DNA from 3 places in the Endozoicomonas sp. 2B-B genome. Region 1 is predicted to be linked to each of the others. Evidence: predicted binding sites of a transcription regulator. Region 1 holds the regulator's gene; each other region holds the start of a gene.
What was found. Region 1 encodes PhoB, which activates phosphate uptake and scavenging genes when phosphate is short. Its sites were predicted from a motif close to TGTCATANNNNTGTCANA; they were not measured.
Positions count from the first base shown of each region.

Region 2: the regulator PhoB is predicted to act here: its motif matches at 2,279-2,296, upstream of ACOMHB_RS24740 (PstS family phosphate ABC transporter substrate-binding protein).
Region 3: the regulator PhoB is predicted to act here: its motif matches at 3,470-3,487, upstream of pstS (phosphate ABC transporter substrate-binding protein PstS).

Region 1 covers NZ_JBLZMU010000001.1:598,782-606,041, reverse strand. Annotated here, with positions in the region: gene ACOMHB_RS02455 (SpoVR family protein) at 1-1,109, shown strand, start outside; gene ACOMHB_RS02450 (H-NS family histone-like protein) at 1,712-2,134, shown strand; gene phoR (phosphate regulon sensor histidine kinase PhoR) at 2,572-3,891, opposite strand; gene phoB (phosphate regulon transcriptional regulator PhoB) at 3,936-4,625, opposite strand; gene ubiA (4-hydroxybenzoate octaprenyltransferase) at 4,955-5,842, opposite strand; gene ACOMHB_RS02430 (chorismate--pyruvate lyase family protein) at 6,057-6,707, opposite strand.
Region 2 covers NZ_JBLZMU010000002.1:108,961-116,220, reverse strand. Annotated here, with positions in the region: gene ACOMHB_RS24760 (DUF4404 family protein) at 12-272, opposite strand; gene ACOMHB_RS24755 (fumarylacetoacetate hydrolase family protein) at 426-1,088, shown strand; gene ACOMHB_RS24750 (response regulator) at 1,158-1,550, shown strand; gene ACOMHB_RS24745 (acyl-CoA thioesterase) at 1,565-1,966, opposite strand; gene ACOMHB_RS24740 (PstS family phosphate ABC transporter substrate-binding protein) at 2,380-3,345, shown strand; gene ACOMHB_RS24735 (Na+/H+ antiporter family protein) at 3,404-4,726, opposite strand; gene ACOMHB_RS24730 (RING finger protein) at 4,902-6,845, opposite strand; gene ACOMHB_RS24725 (RING finger protein) at 6,908-7,260, opposite strand, start outside.
Region 3 covers NZ_JBLZMU010000001.1:5,654,233-5,661,492, forward strand. Annotated here, with positions in the region: gene ACOMHB_RS20905 (RING finger protein) at 1-179, opposite strand, end outside; gene ACOMHB_RS20910 (RING finger protein) at 251-1,744, opposite strand; gene ACOMHB_RS20915 (transposase) at 2,168-3,154, opposite strand; gene pstS (phosphate ABC transporter substrate-binding protein PstS) at 3,631-4,680, shown strand; gene pstC (phosphate ABC transporter permease subunit PstC) at 4,762-5,688, shown strand; gene pstA (phosphate ABC transporter permease PstA) at 5,688-6,530, shown strand; gene pstB (phosphate ABC transporter ATP-binding protein PstB) at 6,527-7,260, shown strand, end outside.

The DNA of each region.
Region 1 (7,260 bases):
AATCCATTATTGACTACCTGATGTTTGCCAAGCGTTATGTTGCTGAGTGCGAAGAAAAATATGGCGTTGAAGCGGTTGAAGAGGTTCTGGACGCTGCCCATGCCCTGATGAACCAGGGTGTTAATCGTTACAAGCGCCCGAGACCACTTTCAGCAGAACAGGAAAAAGAGCGCCAGCAGGAAAGAGCAGAGTATATTCAGAGAACCCTGAACGACATCTGGAGCACTATTCCAAAGACGGAAGACAAAGAAGAGAAAAAAGTTGAACGCTTTCCTAAAGACCCGGAAGAGAATATTCTCTACTTTCTGGAAAAGAATGCGCCACTGCTGGAAACCTGGCAGCGTGAACTGCTGCGAATAGTCAGGAAAGTATCCCAATACTATTACCCTCAACGTCAAACCCAGGTGATGAACGAAGGCTGGGCCTGCTTCTGGCACTACCATCTTCTCCATGAGCTTTATGATGAAGGAAAAGTCACCGATGGCTTTATGCTGGAATTTCTGCACTCTCACTCAAGTGTCGTATACCAGCCTCCCTTTGACAGCCCGCACTACAGCGGCATCAACCCCTACACACTGGGCTTCAGCATGTTTCAGGATATTCGCAGAATCTGTGAAAATCCTACCGATGAAGACAGACACTGGTTCCCGGACATTGCCGACAGTGACTGGCTGGAAACCGTGCATTTTGCGATGAAAAACTTCAAGGATGAAAGCTTTATTCTGCAATTCCTGTCTCCCAAGGTGATGAGAGAACTCAGACTCTTCTCGGTTCTGGATGACGAAAGCAAGTCCTACCTGGAAGTCGATGCGATTCATAACAGCACCGGATACAAAGAAGTAAGGGAGTCGCTGGCTGCTCAATACAATCTTGGCAACCGGGAGCCCAATATCCAGGTCTTTGATGTGGATGTGCGTGGCGATCGAACCCTGACTCTCAGACATTACCAGCACCAGGGACGTCCACTGGATAAAAGTACAGAGGAATTACTCAGGCACGTACACCGGCTCTGGCAATTTGATGTCAAACTGGAGTCGGTGACCATTGATAACAAGGTAAGCAAAAGCTATCAGTGCCCGGATAAAAAAGATTCCGGGAAGTCTCACTAAAAAGATCTGATTGAAAGACGAGGGTCTTTTTATATTGAAAACTAATAAGAATTAAAAAGCCATCCGAGAATCTCCCGGACTTAAGCCTCCGTCCGGGTCACCCCGCAGCAAGGGTTGCTATTGCAACCTCACGACTGCATGGATGCAGGAGCAGTAGCTGCTTGGGACGGCCTTAAGTCCGGCAGGCTTCTGGCCCCACATATCCTATCCACTTAAAACCGAATCCCCGCTGCCACGACAGAAAGAACCAGCCCTTTCGTTCAATGCAAAAAATACTGACTACGGTGATAACCAGAAGCTTGATGCCTATTAACGATATTTTCAAAGAGTCAGATGCACGGCTGAATGGCTGTTTTTTTAAAAACAAGCAATACCCACTCAAAGCAATTCAATTCATATGCATGTCTTGATGACTCATAACCGTTTATGTATTGCACAAAATTATTCCTACCATCACATAAAGCGTTATTAAATCTATTTAAATAGTCCATAAAAGCACATTAAATGCTTCCATCAATTTAAAGCTTCCTGTATAAATAGTTACCTCCGTCATTGATAACCATTAATACCCGGTCGAATTAGTCTGAATTGGGAGTTCCTGAATGAACGTTTTTGAAGAAATTCATCACCGCCTGAGCAGTAAAACTCGTATCCGCTCTTTGTTTAAAGATGTTCATGTCGAAGATCTTGAGCGTATCATCTCCAGAATGCAGGACGTAATGCAGGAGAAAGTTGAAGCCCGCAATAAGATTGACGAAGAGCGTCAAGCCAAACTCGAAAACATTGAAGCCGTTAAGCAGATCATGGCCGAACGCGGCATTTCAATGGAAGACTTGGACCATCTGGAAATAGCGACTCAAAAACGTCGTCGTAATGTCCAAAGGTTTACTTTTGAGTACCAGACAGAAGCCGGCGACACTGTCCAATGGGATGGTTCTACCACAGGGCGCTTGCCGCGTGACTTCCAAAGCTACCTGGACCGCACCGGCAAAAAACGTCTGGAATGCGTCGTTGGCGAAGAGTAAGTCTACCTTCGTCAGTATTTCGGGTTCATGCCCGGTCTGCAACTTCTTGAATAAAGACACCAATGGATCAAAGTATCATTCTTTGAAAAACCTCCCCCTCTGACTCGAAGTAATCAGTTGGGGATCCCATTACAGAGTGCTCAGGTGGGACCACTCTCATCAACACTCTGACCAACAGCCCGCAGTGCACCCCACAGCAGGTGTTCAAGAGACAGATACAAACTAGTAAAGAAAATACAAATACGCAAGCCCGGTCTTTGCAGGATGGTTAAAATCCACCACCCTGCCAACTCCCGGGGATTAGCGTTTCAGAGTAAAGATAGTCAGGATCAGTCTGTACAACAGACTGTTCGCGAATGATGAAACCATGAAAAGATTATTCATTTTTTGATGGTAGTCCTAAAAGCAGAAAAGGTGCCACCGGCCCTTTTCTGCTTTCATGAGTGTTCCAACTCAAGGCATTTTTCCGGAAAGTAGCAAATAAAGCGGCTGCCTTTTCCAGGGTGACTGCTGATCGTGAGTTTGCCTCCGTGTCTCAGCATGACGTGCTTGACGATAGCCAGGCCAAGCCCCGTTCCCCCGGTATTCTGGCTACGACTTTTATCAATCCGGTAAAAGCGCTCAGTCAACCTCGGAATATGCATTGGATCAATACCGACACCATTGTCTTCTACCATCATATGTCCGCCTTCCCCGTCCTGCCACCAGCGCACAAGTATTTTCCCACCCTCGGGTGTATAGCGCACGGCATTAAAGACCAGATTCGAGAAGGCACTGCGCAACTCATTACTGCTGCCTGCCAAAAAGACATCTTCAGGACAATCCAGAGAAATCTGATGCTGGCTTTCACCACTGAGTGCACATCCGTCTTCAACGATACTGCTGAGCAGGGTTTTAACATGAACCCCATTCTCGTCTGCCTGAGCTTCAGCCGACTCCAGTTTGGACAGCAACAGCAGGTCTGCCACCAGATTCTGCATTCTCAGCGACTGCTCCTGCATCCTGTTCAGAGCTTTTTCCCAAACAGGGGGCAGACCTGAATCCGGGCCCAGACTGTCCAGCATGGTTTCGATGTATCCAGACACAACCGTCAGTGGTGTTCTCAGTTCATGGGAGACATTGGCAACAAAGTCTTTTCTCATGACTTCCAGCTGATTCAAGCGCGTGACATCTCTAACGGTCATGAGACGATTGCCTTTGCCATAAACCGTTATATTAAATTGCAGTTGATGATCCGGGTTGATTGGCGAGGGGATCTCAAGAGCTTTTTGATAACCACCCTGCTCAAAGTAGTCGGCAAACCTTGGATCACGTAGCAGATTGGTAATCAACTGCCCCTGATCGTCAGGCGTCTTAAGCCCTATCAAAGTTCCAGCGGCGGGATTCCACCATTCCAGGTTGCTCTGATTATCTATCATTACAACACCGTCGTTCAGCGCAGCAGTTGATTCCTGAACACGTTCAATCACTCCGGCCAGCTTTTGCCGGGAACGACTGTGCTGTTTTTGCAATCGATAGATACCATCAAAAATTTGCCCCCAGAACCCTTTACTCTCAGGAGGCTCTTTGCTCCTGGCCTTGGGGTCATTCAGCCAGTCCAGCAGCTTGAAAAGCTGACGGAAGCTCCAGACAAAATAACCTCCCATGACCACACAGAGTCCTAAAAAAGGCTCTCCAAACAACCAGCCCAGGGAAAACCCGACAATCACGTAGGCGATCATGCGGCTCAGCAAATGGGTTTTTGAAATTGTTGTCATATTACTCCCGGCCAGATAACTGCTGAGCACTGAGCATAAAAGGTTTACACCCTCGTTGAGAAACGATATCCAGTACCACGAACCGTTTGCACAAAGGCTTCGTAGTTATCACCTAAGGCCTTACGCAAGCGTCGAATGTGTACATCAACGGTTCGCTCTTCCACATAAACGTTGCCACCCCAGACCTGATCCAGTAACTGCCCACGGGTATAGGCACGCTCCTGGTGCGTCAGGAAAAACTGCAGCAAACGGTACTCGGTAGGTCCTATTTCAGCAGGTGAGCCATCAATAGAGACTCTGTGGCTGACAGGGTCCAGCTCCAATCCCTTGATGACAATGGGAGACTGGTTATCAAATCCGCCTGTACGACGGAGAACCGCTTTTAAACGAGCAGCCAGCTCGCGGGGAGAAAAAGGCTTGGTGATGTAGTCATCGGCACCGGTTTCAAGTCCCTGGATTTTGTGGTCTTCTTCACCTTTGGCCGTCAACATAACAATGGGTATTTCAGAGGTCAGCTCATTGCGCTTCAGACGACGGGCCAGTTCAATTCCAGAGACATCTGGTAACATCCAGTCCAACAAGATCAGATCGGGTTTGTTATCCACAATCAGAGAGTGCGCTTCTCTGGCATCTGCTGCCTCAAGACAGTCATACCCTGCCATTTCCAGAGCAACGGTCACCATTTCGCGAATCGGTGCTTCGTCATCTACGATCAGAATGGTCTTTCCTGGCATTAATCTCTACCTGTTATCTGTCGATTCGATTTCGGCGGTGACGTTCTGGCATCTATCAGCTGAAGCTCATTGGGGCTATACCAGGATGGTAGTGTCTCAGGACAGCACCTTTCCTATCGCTCAGGCTGTTTCTCACTACTTTGATCAACCGCACTATACACCGGACATTACACCTTTGAAATGTTACAGGCAGATGACACACTAAAGGCTGATATTGCAGCTTAAAAATAAAAAGATCCCTCAGGGTTTACAGGGTAAGGCTTTTCGCCATTTATCCCTACAGCCACCATAAGTAGCAATACTTACCAGGCTCTAAGCCGGATTGAAGATCAAAGATAACTCAACACGAAACCTGCAAATACAATGGCTCCGGCCCAGTGGTTACTGAGAAACGCCTTGAAGCAGGCTTCACGCTCACGACGACGGGTTAACCATTGCTGGTAAACGAAAAGGGCTGCGACAGCCAACAATGAGAGATAATAGAGAGCACCTAACTCCAGTTGATGGCCTGCCATGGCCAGTGTCATCAGGGTAAGTACCTGCAGGCAACCAACAATCAGGTTATCCATCTCGCCAAATAGAATGGCTGTGGACTTGATACCTACTTTCAGATCATCGTCACGATCCACCATGGCGTATTGAGTATCGTAAGCTACTGTCCAGAAGAGATTGGCCAGAAACATCAGCCAGACGATGTTTCCCAACGAGCCACTCTGAGCCGCAAAAGCCATGGGTATCGACCAGCCAAAAGCAGCCCCCAAAACCACCTGAGGCAGATGAGTGTGTCTTTTGGCAAAAGGGTAAGCCGAGGCCAGCAATAATCCGGCAAAAGAGAGCTGGACGGTAAGAGTATTGGTAAAGAGTACAAGAATGAAAGACAAAAGCACCATACCGGAGAAATAGATCAGCGCTTCTTTTTCCTGAATTTTACCCGTTACCAGCGGTCGATGCTGTGTTCTCTTAACATGGCCGTCCACTTTCCTGTCAGCAAAGTCATTAATAACGCAGCCTGCACTGCGCATCAAAACCACGCCGACCGAAAAAATCACCAGATTCTTCAGACTCGGTACACCTTCTGCCGCCACCCAGAGTGCCCACATAGTAGGCCAGAACAACAGATAAATACCAATAGGCCGGTCCAGCCGGGCCAGCCGTAAGAAATCTTTTAAACGGGGAAATCGTTGCAGAACTACTTCAGTGCCTGCCAATACCGCCATTGGTTTTCTGAATTGCATCATAATATTTAGCTGCTTATCTGCATCTTTATTATCATCGCTGAGATTCTTATTGCTCATCGCCCTGAATCATGACCCGCATCGCCAGTTTATCAGGTCAGGCCAGGTTCTCAATCAGGCCATGACCAGACCGACTGCGGAAATCTCTATATTTCACGAGGTAAGTGCTTCGACAAACAATCATTCTTGTAGAGCTTCAGGGTTCAGGATGCTTCGACATGACTCTGGAGTGCTTCTCTGTCTGTTCAGACAGGTCCGGCAAAAAGATTTCACAAACAGATATAGACTTTTCGTGCAAATAAAATAACGACCGCCTTCCCCAGGCTGTTTCATCAGAGTATTTTTCAACCAGATGAGGATTAAACTGACGAGCCGGCAGTTCCGCTACCTCAAATGGTCCCCGACGCATACCGGGATGATTAAATAAAAACTCCCCCAGGGGCTTAGTGCCCAGTTGCAGCAGCTCTCTGTTCGTGCCAATAAGACTGCTGTGAGGCAATACACTTCGTGCAAACACTCTGGGTCGGCCACCACAGATCAGCAGAACCTCCCTGATAGAAGCCATTTTGCTGCAATGTCTGTTTTCGAATGATCCTGCCAACTCACCAGACGTGGACGTAGCCTTTGACTGTTCATAGTTATTGAGAAACTTTAGCTCCGAACAGGTCGGCATAAAGGTCCCGTGACGAATAACCTGAACCCTGAAGTCGCCGTCAAACTCATGTTTCAAACGCTGAGTCAGGGAACCTCTGTCCAGCAGCCAGTCTCTCCAGGGCTCTGGAATCTGCTGTTTCAAATAATGTCTCGGCTTCCAGGATAAGCCTGAAAAATCAATAAAAGGCACCATCACTCCTGCTGCACAAATCCAATTTTCCAGAACTGCCCCGGGAGGAAACAAGGCAGCTCACCTTGACACTCCCCGCCTTGTCAGGCGAGGCTTCTGACTTCATAAGCTACAGCCAGCCTATAACGACCGGACTTACGCAGAAGCCTCCATCAGCAGCAACCGGGTGCCCCTCGGTTATTTATTGGTCTTTTGTTTGATTTGCCGCTGCCTTAACGGGTCACTCAGGTATGGGTTCATCTGGTTCTTCAAGGGCGGTTGGGCAGTTGGCTCTGCCTTAATTTTTTGTTAACAGTGCTTGGTTTTCATCATCGTGAGTTTCTGCATAGAGACAGACCGACAGTGAATTTAGCCAACTATGCACAAACACGCAAGCATAAGGCTCTTCACCTGCGCGGCCCGACCTACGCGGCCCGACCTACGCGGCCCGACCTACGCGGCCCGACCTACGCGGCCCGACCTACGCGGCCCGACCTTCCCGACTTATATCTCCCTCCGCCCGATTGAGGGTGTCGCAAAACTCCAACAACTCGTTCCCACGCTGGGACCCACAGGG
Region 2 (7,260 bases), on a different contig from region 1:
TGTTTTCTGTTTCAGACACCTATGCTTGATAGCGTAGTCAGAATCTGTCTGATAGCCTGAGACAATGCAGGATGTTGTTCGGAAAACTTGATCGCTTCCTGCTCGAGCTGTTCGTTGTAGTCCTGCAGAGGAATATCGCCCTCTGCCTGAGCCAGAGCCAGCTGCAGTTCATCGGTAATTTGCTTGAGAGCCCCTGCAGTACATTCGTCCACAGGCTGTCCTTCAAGCAGGTCATGCAGATTCTGGATATTCAGGTGGAGTTCTTCAGACATGACGTGCTCCTGTGATCAGGTTAATCTGGAAAACACAATATTTGTACTGTGAATGATAGCTTCAGCAGTCGTACCCGGCTGATAAATACTAGCGATGTGCCAGGCCATGAGCAAAATAAAAACACAAGAACAAACAAGCAAGAAGGACGCCCTATGAAGTACAGGCATCACTGGCTAAGTGGCGACCGCATTGATCTGCCGGCCGGCAAAGTGGTGTGTGTCGGCCGAAATTATGCCGAGCACATTCGGGAGTTGAACAATCCGCTGCCCGAGGATCCCGTGTTGTTTATCAAACCTTCAACATCACTGACAGCTCTGGAAATACCCTTTGCCATTCCCGTCGATCGCGGTGAAGTTCACCACGAAACAGAAATAGCAATTCTGATGGACACCCGACTCCAGAATGCCAGCGAGAATGAGAGCATTGATGCCATCAAGGCAATAGGGCTGGCATTGGATCTGACACTCCGGGATGTTCAGTCCCGGCTAAAAGAAAAAGGACTGCCATGGGAAGTGGCCAAAGCCTTTGATGGCAGCTGCCCCGTTTCAGGGTTTATTGCCAAAGAGCACCTGCCCGATCTCAATAACATTCACTTCAGCCTTAAAATTAATGGGCAGACACGTCAGGAAGACACTTCAGCCCATATGCTGACCTCAATTCCGGGGCTGATCAGCTACATAAGCCGTCACTTCACACTGGAACCCGGCGATATTGTCCTCACTGGCACTCCGGCCGGCGTTGGTCCTCTGAAGCAGGGAGATCGGCTTGAATTAGCTATTACTGACCGCTTTAGTCTGGCAACATCCTGCATCTGATCCTAAAGAACCCGGCACTTCTTCAGATATTGACTGTAGAGAAATCAGGCCACAGGCAAAGGAAAGCCAGTGTCAGTCAGGGAAACCTACAGCCTCCATATTCTGGTGGTGGAAGATAGCCAGGTAAACCAGATGGTGGTCAAAAAGCTGCTTGAAAAATTGGGCTGCAGCTGCAAAGTGGCCCAGAATGGTCAGGAAGCACTGGACATTCTTGAGACTTCAGAGGCCTTCAACCTGATTCTCATGGATTGCATGATGCCCATCATGGGTGGTCTGGAAGCCACTGAAAAAATCAGAGCCTCCGGGCAACACTATGCCGGAATACCGGTTATCGCTTTCACAGCCAACACCTCGGAATCGGATAAGATTGCCTGTAAGTCTGCCGGTATGGACGATTTTCTGGACAAACCTGTTTCACTTGCATCTTTATCAGAAAAGCTGGTTCTTTGGAACCAAGACTGAAACTGCCTCAAATCCTAAGGGCTTTTGGCGCTCTGGATTCGAGACGTTCTGCCCTGTGTATCAATGGCTACAAAAACCATATTGGCTTCAGTCAGCTTGGCGCGACCGCGTTTATCTTCCACCCAGGCTTCAACGACCACCCGAATTGACGTTTTGCCGACCTCTGTCACCCGGGTGAACAGCGCAAGAATATCACCCATTTTAACTGAGCGCATAAAACTCATACTGCCGATACTAACGGTGACAACACGTCCTGTGGCAATCTTTCTGGCCATGATTGCGCCAGCCTGATCAATCTGCATGGCCACCCAGCCACCAAAGACATCGCCTGTCGTATTAACAGATTGGTAGTCTGCCAGCACTTTCAGCGTCAGTTCTCCCTGAGGTCCGGGAGCAAGATCATTGTTCAGTTCCATATTGTTCTCTAGCACTTGATGTTTTTATTTTTTTGGCGCAACCGACTCTGAAAATCCTTATATATAATGTCAGTTGTTTCTTGCGCCCGGGATCTTCCTGATCGTGAAGCTTTTCCAGCTAAAGGTATTTTACTTCTCTTCTCAGTTAGCGTTGTAGCTAAAACACTCAGCGAATAGAAACTGGCACAGGAGGCATGCTTTGCAAGCCGGGCTCGTACCTGTCTTGGCATTTCATCAGTAATCTACAATCAAGTTGGAATTAAAGTCAGTGATTTTACATTATGACTATTGCGAATATAAAGCTTCACTGTCGTTCATATAACTGTCACATTTTCATCTTATAGTTCTTGCCAGTAAACAAATGCCTGTAGCTGTATAAGAGAGGCTAAAAAATCCCTTTAGGAGAGATACGAATGAAGCTTAAAGCTCTAATAACAACAATTGCCCTTGCGACCGGAATCCAGGCTGCCTCTGCCAGTCAGATTGACGCTGAGATCCCCACTTATAAGAAAGCCAGTGGTGTATCAGGCAATCTGTCCAGTGTCGGCTCTGACACTCTGGCTAACCTGATGACTCTGTGGGCAGAAGATTTCAAGCGTGAATATCCTAATGTGAACGTACAGATTCAGGCTGCCGGTTCTTCTACTGCACCACCCGCTCTGACGGAAGGAACGTCCAACATCGGCCCCATGAGCCGCAAGATGAAAGACAAGGAACTGGAAGCTTTTGAGAAGAAGCATGGCTACAAGCCCACTGCTGTTCCGGTTGCCATTGACGCTCTGGCTGTTTTCGTCAACAAGGACAACCCAATCAAGGGTCTGACCATGGCTCAAGTGGACGCTATTTTCTCCTCCACCCGCAAGTGTGGTGACGACAAAGACATCAGTACCTGGGGTGCTGCCGGTCTGGACGGAGCCTGGAAAAACCGCTCAATCCAGCTGTACGGCCGTAACTCTGTATCCGGCACCTACGGTTACTTCAAGAAGAAAGCCCTCTGCAAAGGTGATTTCCGTAACAACGTAAATGAACAGCCTGGTTCTGCTTCTGTGGTTCAGTCTGTCAGTGCTTCTGTAAACGGCATCGGCTACTCCGGCATCGGTTACCAGACTTCCAGCGTACGTACTGTACCTCTGGCCAAGAAAGCCGGTCAGCCATTCGTTGAGGCAACGCCCGCTAACGCTGTCAACAACTCTTATCCACTGTCTCGTTTCCTGTACGTGTACGTTAACAAGCAGCCCAACAAGAAGTTGTCCCCTCTGGAAGGCGAATTCCTGAAGATGGTACTGTCTCAGCAGGGTCAGGAAGTCGTCGTTAAAGACGGTTACATCCCTCTGCCTGCCAAGGTGGTTGAAAAGTATCTGTCTGAACTCGATCTGTAATCACAGATTCATGAGTGATCCACACGGGGCCATCTGGCCCCGTTTTTATGGCGGGTACTCAAAGAATCATGGCGGCAATCCAGCCAAAAATAATCATCGGAATATTGAAGTGTAAAAAGGTGGGAATCACCGAATCCCGGATGTGGTCGTGCTGACCATCCACGTTCAAGCCGGCAGTGGGACCAATGGTAGATTCTGAAACCGGGGAGCCTGCATCACCTAATGCTCCTGCGACTCCCACAAGACAGGCTATCGCCAGTGGCGTAAATCCAAGTTCCATGCCCAGTGGCACATAAAGGGTGGCAATAATCGGAACCGTAGAGAACGAAGAGCCAATACCCATAGTGATCAGTAACCCGACCAGAAGCATAAGAATGGCCGCAAGAGCCTGACTGCCTCCCACAAACATCTGTACCTGACTCACCAGCTCTGGAATATCACCTGTTGAGCGGAGCACTTCCGCAAAACCTGCGGCCGAGATCATGATGAAGCCAAAAGCTGCCATCATGCGCAGACCCTCATTGAATACCTCATCTGCTTCCCGCCAGCAGACGACTCGCCCAATGACCATGGTAATAAAGCCCAGTGCAGCAGCGAGAACCATGGACCCGGTTGTCAATTGACTCACCAGCACCAGAACAATGGCTATGACAGAGGTAATAATGGCAGGCTTGCTTAACTGAATATCTTGTTCATGAATCAAAATGGTCTCTTCTACACGATAGGTTCTGGACTTTCGGTAACTGAAAAAAACAGCCAGCAACAACCCCAGGAACATACCCAAAACGGGAATCGCCATCGCCAGCGGCATCTGGCTCAGTTCAATATCCAGCCCATTCTCCTGAAGATTGCCACCAAGAATCTGATTCAGATAGACATTGCCAAAGCCTACAGGAAAAATCATATAGGTCGCGGTAAGGCCAAAGGTAAGAAGACAGACCACCTGACGACGATCAATCGCCATAGCACTGAATACCGATAACAAGGGAGGAATCAGTATGGGAATAAAGGCTATGTGGATAGGTATCAGGTTCTGGGAAGAAAAAGCCATCAACACAAGCGCCAGAAACAGGCTGTACTTTAGCTTCACATTATTGTGCGAGTTGTTGCTGTTCTTTACTTTGCGGATGATCTTTCCAGCCATCCACTCAGGTATGCCGGAGCGGGCGATGGCCACAGCAAAAGCACCCAGCATGGCGTAACTGATAGCAATGCCTACGCCACCGCCCAAACCTCTGGAGAATGCCTCCAGAGTCTGGAAGATATCCAGACCACCGATCACTCCCCCGGCCAGAGCCCCCACAAACAGTGCCAGAACCACATTAACGCGCAACAAGCTCAACGCGAGCATGAAAGCAACCGCCAGAATCACTGCGTTCATATTAATTCCAAATTGTATTTTATCGTTATAACGGCCAGCGGCTATCTATAGTGAAGCATGGACAATAGCGGCATTACCAGATTGTAGTTAATTGGTTTATTTTTCGCGCAAATAGAGAATTAGCAGGCCAAATAACTATAAAGTGAAGAAATATCCCTGAAAACGCAGGCTGGAATCAATTCTCTGGCGAGTTGCTCTTATATTGATCAACTAATGGCCTGAGTGCCCGTGCCTGCTGAGCAATGGTCGGATCACCGCTATCTTCTGCATTGCTCAACCTTACATAGACATTATTGTCATCTTCAGGCCAGCAGGTTCTTCTTCCTGTCTGCATTTGTAATACCAGATGCTGCACAGAGAACAAATGAACGGTTGGCTCAATGGCTCGTGCCCGCTCAGCAAGGTCCCGATCATTGCTTCGCTGTGCACTACTCAACCTTGTATAGATATATCTGTCATTATCAGGCCAGGTCTCTCTCCCCGCCTGCACTTGTGCCAACAGATGCCGCACAGAGTAAAAATTAACCAATGGCTCAAGTGCTTCTGCCTGCTCAGCAATGACCAGATCATTACAATCCCTCGCAATACCCAACCGTGTACGGATATAACTGTCATTATCAGGCCAGGTATCATCCCCTGCCTGCACTTGAGATACCTGATGCTGTACAGCGTACAAATTAGCTAATGGATAAATTGCCCGCGCCTGCTTTGCAATGGCCGGATCAGGGATATTTACCAGCATTCTCAACGACCCTAGATGGATAAAACCCTCATCTGCGGGCCAGGTTCTTTTCCCTGCCCGCACTTGCAAAACCAGATGCTGCGCAGAGTACAATTTTGCTAATGGAAAAATTGCCCGCGCCTGCTCTACAATGGCTGAATCATTACAAAGTAGCGCAGCATTCAACGTTACGAAGATACTATGGTCATTTTTAGGCCAGGTCCCTCTCCCTAGTAGCATACCCATCACAATATGAATCACCTCTTGCAGTTCTTTCTGTATCTCTTTCAGTATCAGAAAATTACCCAAAGCGCTCTGATCATGCCGACAATATGGGCAGAAACGATTCCCTTCCATGTTAACTTCTCCTGTCAGCCACCGTTTCAGGCATTCCAGATGGAACAAATGCAAACATGACGTTTTCATCACGTCGTCAGATTGTTCTAAATTAAGAAGGCATACGCTGCAAGTTTCCCCAACATATTCAACCCCCTGCGCTTCTTCAAAATCATTCGAATCAGATTGAGGCAGCATAAATACCGGATACAACATAACTGTTTCTGGCTGATGCATCTGCCCATGACCAGACAAATCTTTCCCCGATAGTTCAGCAAGCAGTTCCGAGGCATCTAACGGCACCCGTCTGAATAACGACCTGTTGAATGCCATCTTCTGTGTAATACCTGCCAAAGCCGCAGATAAATCTTTGTCACTGACGAATGGTCTGGATTGACCGGAAGTGGTCGGATATCCATTATAAAGCCATTGTTTCAGCCGCTGGCCGATCCCGAGCAGCACTGACAGGTAGTCAAACTGCCAGTCGGGCATTTTAAACAATCCCCTGCCGGAAATGCCCGGTATAAATAGAGGAGGGGGTGGTGGGTCAGGTGGAAATCCGCCTCCTGATAATCGCAAGGCGGATTCAGGTGTTGATGTGGGCCATTCAGGCAGAGCAAAACCCGTGCTATTTTTCTCTCTCTTCTCAAAAACATTCTCTAAAGACATCAGCCACTGCCACAGAGCTGACAGGAGAGAACCAGGCTGCTGGAGAAATGAACCTTTACCGTCATCAATTGACCAGACCGGTGAGGGCTGATCAAACCATTGCCCTTCTGCCTGCTTTACTTGGTTGCTATCTGTTGCCCGGTCACTCTCCTTACTGGCGGTTCTGTCTACTTGCCATTCAGGGCTGATACATACAAAGCTTCCCTGTTCCGTTGCGGGAATATAAATATCGCGATTCAGAAAATAACAGTTAAACGAAGCCTCAGCTATCGGCACCCCAAAAGCGACTGCAATGGTCGCCAGAAAGATCAAGAGTGTACATATGAATGAAAACGGCTTTAAGTCACACACAAACTTCCGCATTTGTTCAGTGGAAGCCTGATTGTAGCTCATTGTGCGGACACACCTGCCTGAATATTGAAGCAGAGAGGTCCCGCTGAAAAAGCAGCCTGGAATCAATTCCCTGACGACTTACTCTTATATTGATCAACTAATGGTTTAAGTGCCCGTGCCTGCTGAGCGATGTTCGGATCAGTGCATTTTTCTGCGCTACTCAACCTTAAATAGACATTATTATCATCTTCAGGCCAACTAACCCTCAATCCTTTCTGCATTCGTGACACCAGGTTCTGCACGGAGTAAAAATTAACGGCTGGCTCAAGTGCCCGTGCCTGCTCAGCAATGGCCGGATCATCGCTTCCTTGTGCACTTCTCAACTTTGTATAGATATCAATGTCGTCATTAGGCCAGATATCTCCCCATGCCTGATTCAGTGACAACAGATTCCTGACAGAGTAAAAATTAACCA
Region 3 (7,260 bases), 5.1 Mb from region 1:
AGTGGACTCATGGCGGGTTGACCTGTGCAACTTTGTTGTTCTTTTGAAAGCGGTTTCCAGTTTTTCATTTGATACTTGCGAAACTCTTCAAGATCATAGGTGTCATTTGCCAGCCCCTGCTGATAAAAAAACAAAATTACTGAAAACAAAAGCGTCTTTAAGGCATATTGTGGGATCATACTTTAACCTGCACTCGTTAAAAAAGCTTCCTGTTGTTAATGGGCTTTTTATCAGCATCCTTGGCACACATTCAGGGCAAAGACATATCGATAACCTTCATGTATGACAAGGGTATTTCCCGACAATAGGGACATTCTCTCTGCTCATTTATAAGCCGCTCAGCACAAGTCTTGCAAAAACCGGCATGTCCACAACGATTTAACACTGTAATGTCTGTTAATGGGTCGGTACAAATTGGACATTTTTTAGTTCCTGCTAAAGCGCCTCCGACAGCACCCACTTCTTCCGTTGCTGATTGGTTTGCCAATTCCTGTCGTAATTGACCTATCAGTTCATTTTGTTGCCGAACGACTACTGACTGATCCTGATCCTCAGAATCCGACTCCTCAAGAGCAAACTCATTGTATGAACCTAAACTATCTGAGCCTTCACTATCTGAAAGCTCAATATAATCCATTAGAAATTTCAGACTTTCGAACGATGATGCCTCCGTTAAAGGTGTGAGGTTAATACCCATAATACTGGATATAAATTCTTGCATGCCATTCACGGTATGCATAAACGCAGGTACAGGGCATGAGCGTCCCGGGCGACAATGCCTGGCTGCATTACTGTAGATAATCGGCAGAAGCTCGTAGGGCAAGCATCTTATCAACAAGTTTTCCAGTGTCTCCCCTGACTCCAGTCCTGAATCAATGCGCTGGAAAGCCGCTGATGCCATTGCAGTTAAACCGATCAGAAGCGCTATTCCTGCGTCCAATTCGGCTGCTTTCAATTGACTTGAAAGCGACTGCGGACAATCATATGCATTGATATTTTCACAAAGCAATGCACGGTCGAATGCTTGATCGCAGCTTTCTCCGGTGTATATGTCAGCCAAGATACAAAAGTAGGTATAAAGTCGATCCCTGGAAAGAAAGTTGGGTGCAAGAAAAGCAAGAAACATCAGGACCAGACCGTTATTAACCCCAACATAATTGCACTGTTTTTCCCCCTGAACTAAATGAAAATAATTGAAATAGGGATTACTTCTGCCATTTATGTTGACAGACAAAAACAGTTGATCAAAAAGGCTTCTTGCCGTTGTATAGACCACCCCTTTCTCTAAGCGGCTTTGACTATTGAACCTGTTTATATTAATAGCGAATATACGATGTATGAGTCTCAATACTCTTTGAATGCGATTTTTTCGAAATTCAGGATTACCCGTGTTCACATAATTAAAATAAAAGTTGGTCATACGATTAAAGTCTTGCTCATCAACTTCGTAAGTTTCACAGGTTTCCAGTCGCTCATCTCCGGATAGGTCATCAGATTCTAAGTTAAGCCTGACAAAGCCAATACGAATATTTTCAAGTGGGCTTATGTCGGATTGATCTCTGCAGTTTTGTTGCTCTTTTGAAAGGGGTTTCCAGTTTTTCATTTGATAGTTACGAAATTTTTCAAGACGATAGGTGTCGTTTGCAAGCCCCTGCTGATAAAAAAACAAAAACATTGAAAACAAAAGTGTCTTTAAGACACATGTTATAGCCATACTTTCACCTGTATTCGTTAAAAAAGCCACATTGCTATCAGTGAGCCTTATGTGAGCTTCCTTAGCACATATATTTATAGGCTATGAAGACCCATAGAAAAAGCAGGTCTGGATGTTGCCATTGAGGCCAGCCACTTGTTGTCCGGTCTCAGTTCTATCCCGATAAAAAAATAAAAAAATAAGACACCCATAAAAAAATAAGACACCCATAAAAATAAAAACAAGACCTTCAAAAAAAAAATAAGACACCCATAAAAATAAAAACAAGACCTTCAAAAACTGTATTCCCAAAAAGGATCAGAAAATCTATCTTCAAGTAGCGTATCATTGAGCCACACATCGCCATCCAACGAACAGAGGCTGTTCAAGCCATAATTCAGACAATGCAAATTCATTCCGACATAAGTCGAAGAGATAAAGAGAGGGTCTTTGACGTCTTAACTGACTTCTACGCTAACCTGTCAGGTACAAACGACTGCAGGCGTTTAAACCTCGAAGCCACTTCTGTCCGGCTTCAAGTGCATAAGCCTTCATCGCCTTCAGACGGCCAACTGCCCGATAAAAACGATTATTCCATTGCATGGTTTTCAGCCACTCATCCGGATCAATGTCCAACCTTTGAAGAATCGGAGGGGTGCACGACGGGATGGAACCTTTCTTATCTGTTCTGACAATGCGACCGCTCCAGTCAACCAGTTCCAGATAGTCGTGAAGAAGGTAGGGAAGGGCAACGTCCGTTTCCTGTCCCTGCAAACAGAAAGGTTTCAGGGTCAGCGGCTGTTTTTTAGTCTCAGAATGTGTAACCTGCTCCACCCGTTCCTGAATCGACGTGTAGTTCGACTCTTCCGGTGTTTCTGCCTTTCCAGCCCGAATCGGATTCAAGTCAACGTAGGTCATGCAGGTCAGTAACGCTGCTTCGTCCAGCAATGCCTGGCTTTTAAAGCGTCCTTCCCAGAAGCGTCCTTTACACTCGTCTTCTTTGTTGGCCTCACGAGCAAGATGTTCATTCAGGCAGCGCATAAACCAGCTGATATCCGCTAAACGACGCCGGTATTCCTCAGCATATTCATCAATACGGGCCAATTCAGCGCTGCCCAATTTTTTGTCAGCGGCCAGATGCCTTTGCACCAGAAGTGGACCTCTGAACAAGGTCGTCCAACGATGCAGCACTTCATTCCGTGACCAGCTCCTGGCAGATGACTGATTGATATGCAAAACCACATGATAATGATTCGACATGACAGCGTAAGCGCAAACTTCGATAGCAAAGACTGAAACGAGTTCCTGAAGTTTATCCACCACCCATTGGCGGCGATGCTCGTAATTCTTGCCAGTCAGGTGGTTCTCTCCACAGAGGTAAGCCTGACGAACACATCTTGCCATGCAGTGGTAATAAGGCGTTAAGCCGGGGTCAATCAGAGTATTGCGGGCCTGAGCCATGAACTCACCTGTCTGGGTAAAAAATCAGTGATGGGTGAAAAAGTAGACCAGGTGGATGGGGAAGCAAATTTATGGATGTCTTTTTTTGCTTCTTCTCCATGGGTTACTCCATGGGTGTCTTTTTTTTCCTGGCTCAAAGGGCTATGCTCGTTTTCCGCCTGACCATATCACCAAGTCCACTGGGTATGGGTAGGGCTTTTAACACCGAAACATCCAACCTTTAAGCCTGCAAGTTATGAGATACCGGAATGCCAAAAAGACAGGACAGACACCCTGGAGTCAAAAACTGTCATTTTCATAAAATCCAAACAAACCTGTAACATTACTGAAATATTCCCCCCCTATCCTTGCACCCATCAAATTTTGAGGTAACAGAAAAATATTTTGCACAACCCACTGACAGATTAAGGCACGGCAAAAGATTTTTCTTTGTAAACGCAAGTACACTCCAAGCGAGTTTCTCGGGGAGAATAGAAGTGAAGTTTCTGAAGTCTATTGTAATGTCCTCCATGTTGGCTGCAGCGTCCTTCTCTGCATCTGCCAAGACAGAAGTTATCAACGGTGCGGGAGCCAGTTTCCCACATCCGATCTATGCCAAATGGGCTGAGGAATACCAGAAAGAAACCGGTATTCGCATCAACTACCAGGCCATCGGTTCCGGCGGTGGTATCCGTCAGATCACTGCCAAGACCGTCGACTTTGGCGCCAGCGACGCACCTCTGAATGAAGAGCGACTGGATAAAGAAGAGATGATCCAGTTCCCAATGGTGATGGGTGCTATTGTTCCAGTGATCAACGTGCCTGGCATTGAGTCCGGTGCTCTGAAGCTGACCGGTGAAGTCCTGGCAGACATCTACCTGGGTAAAATCAAGAAGTGGAATGACGAGCGCATCACTGCTCTGAACCCGGATCTTGAGATTCCTGCCCAGGCTATCTATGTCGTCCATCGTTCCGATGGTTCCGGTACCACCTACAACTTCACCGATTACCTGAGCCAGATCAGCTCGGAGTGGAGTGAGAATATCGGCAGAAACACCGACATCACCTGGCCAAAAGCAGCTACCACTATCGGTGGTAACGGTAACGCTGGTGTCGCCAACTTCGTGGGCCGTACCCGTGGTGCTATCGGTTATGTAGAATATGCCTTTGCAAAACAAAACGATCTGACCTACACCCAGCTGGCCAGTGCTGATGGCAAGTTCCTGAAGCCAAGCATGGAAACCTTCCAGGCTGCCGCTGCCAATGCCGACTGGGAGAATGCTCCGGGCTTCGAATTGCTGCTGAACAACCAGCCTGGTGCTGACTCCTGGCCTATGACAGCAGCGACCTTCATCCTGATGCATAAAGATCAGGCTGACGCCGAGAAAGCTGAGCAAATCATCGACTTCTTCGAGTGGAGCTACGAGAAAGGCGGCGAACTTGCAGAAGGTCTGGACTACATCCCAATGCCGGAAAGCGTAGTTAACATGGTAGAGAATGTCTGGAAAGAAGACTTGACCAGCAACGGACAAACCATTATCAAGTAACCGGTTATTCTAGCCTTTCTTAAACAGGAAACGAACGACAGCTGATCAGCATAGCGCTGGTCAGCTGTCTTGTTGTAGCTTATGCTTTTAACTGCGATGCCCAGCGCTATAAAGGGTGACTCAATCTTCTACAGACTGAGCTTCACCAGCGCCATTCTGATTTTTCTGGTGTTGATCGGGATTATCCTTTCCCTGATTGACGGCGGTTGGCTGGCTCTCTCCGAGTTTGGCCCCGGCTTTGTATTTCGTAATGTCTGGGACCCGGTAAACAGTGAGTTTGGTGCCGCTTCTGCTATTTACGGCACCCTGGTTTCTTCGCTTATCGCCATTATTATTGCCATTCCTGTCGGTCTGGGCACGGCGATCTTCCTGGCCGAGCTGGCCCCCGACTGGATCAGTCGCCCCGTGAGCATGGCCATTGAGCTGCTGGCCGCTGTACCCAGTATTATTTACGGTATGTGGGGTCTTTTTGTCTTCGCACCCTGGTTCTCAGAAGGCTTCCAATTCTGGGCACTGGAAAACCTGGTTGGCCTGCCTCTGATTGGCCACTGGTTTGACGGTCCCCCCATCGGTATAGGTCTGCTAACGGCGGGCATCATTCTGTCGTTCATGATTTTGCCCATTATTACGGCTTTAACTCGTGACGCCCTGAAAACCATTCCCAATGTGGTCAGAGAAGCAGCATACGGTGTTGGCGCTACGCCCTATGAAGTCATTACCCGAGTGCTGCTGCCAAGTATCAAGAATGCCGCAGTGGGTGCCGGAATCCTCGGCCTGGGTCGTGCCCTGGGAGAAACCATGGCAGTTGCCTTTGTAATAGGCGGCGCCAACCGTATAGAGACTTCACTGTTCATGCCTGCGAGCTCTATTTCTTCTACGATTGCGCAGCAGTTCAACGAAGCGACTAATGAGATGCACATCTCGGCTCTGATCAGTCTGGGCCTGGTACTGTTTGTACTGACCTTTATTGTGATGGGTACTGCCCGTCTGCTGTTGAGGAAGCGATAATGCCAGTCAGGAAACTCAAGAACTACGCTTTCATCGGCTTCTGTACCTTCTGTGCACTGTTTGGCCTGGTGGTTCTGGCCAGCGTACTGTACAGCCTGGTCGGAAAAGGTATTTCCGGCATGGGTCTGCATGTCTTCACCGAACTCACTCCCGGACCCGGTAGCCACGGTGGCCTGAAAAACGCCATTGTTGGCAGTTTGATTCTGACCGCTCTTGGTATTCTGATCGCCGCACCTCTGGGTGTATTGGCTGGTACCTGGCTGTCTGAATCCGACAAGAGTTCAAAAATTGCTGAAGCACTGCGCTTTCTCAACGGTATGTTGATGAGCGCACCTTCTATTCTGGTCGGCCTGTTTGTCTACAAGGTTGTGGTGGTCACCACCGGCTCCTTTTCTGGTTGGGCAGGTGCCATTGCACTGGCTATTCTGGCACTGCCCATTATCGTCAGCACCACAGAAGAAATGCTGCGTCTGGTTCCCACCACCTTGAAAGAAGCAGGTAGCGGACTGGGCGCTCCGCGCTGGCGAGTCATTACCCAGCTGTGCTATCGGGCAGCCGGCCCCGGTATTATTACCGGTATTCTGTTGTCTGTAGCGCGGATTACCGGTGAAACAGCCCCCCTGTTGTTTACCGCCCTCAACAGTAACTTCATGAGCACCGATCTGGACAAGCCTATGGCTAACCTGCCGGTGACCATTTATCAGTATGCCATGAGCCCTTTTGAATCCTGGAATCAACTGGCCTGGGCCGGCGCACTGCTGATAACCGTATTTATTCTGATTATCAATATTCTGTCCACTGCTTTACCGCGTTGGATCAAAGCTCGAAAGGCAGCCAAATGAACATGAACATTGCTACTGCTCCTGCGGCTACAGAAAGCCTGAGTCAAATCAAGACAGAATCCGGTCTGGCCGATGATATTCTGCAACCCAGAATGGAAGTAAAAGACCTCAGTTTCTTTTACAGCAAAGGTTCTGAACCAGCCCTGAAGAACATCAACATGCCGATTTACAACAACAAGGTAACGGCTCTGATTGGTCCTTCCGGCTGTGGTAAATCCACCCTGCTGCGCACCATGAATCGCATCTTCGACCTGTATGGCAGTCAGTCGGCTGAAGGTGAGATTCTGCTGGATAACGAAAATATCCTGCAACGTGGTGTGGATCTGAATGAATTGCGCTCCAAAGTCGGTATGGTTTTCCAGAAGCCTACGCCTTTCCCTATGTCCATTTACGACAACATCACCTTCGGTCTGAAGATGAAAGGTGGACTGAGCAAGCCGGAAATGGCTATTCGTGCCAGAAAGGCCCTGAAGCGAGCCCATCTGTGGAAAGAAGTGAAGGACAAGCTGAATGCCGATGCCAGCAGCCTGTCCGGTGGTCAGCAGCAGCGTCTGTGCATCGCCCGCACCATTGCCCTGGAGCCGGAAGTCATCCTGATGGACGAACCCACGTCGGCTCTCGATCCACTGGCCACCAGCGCCATTGAAGAACTGATTACTGAACTGCGTCAGAAGTACACCATTGTGATCGTGACTCACAACATGCAACAGGCCATGCGTATCTCTGATTA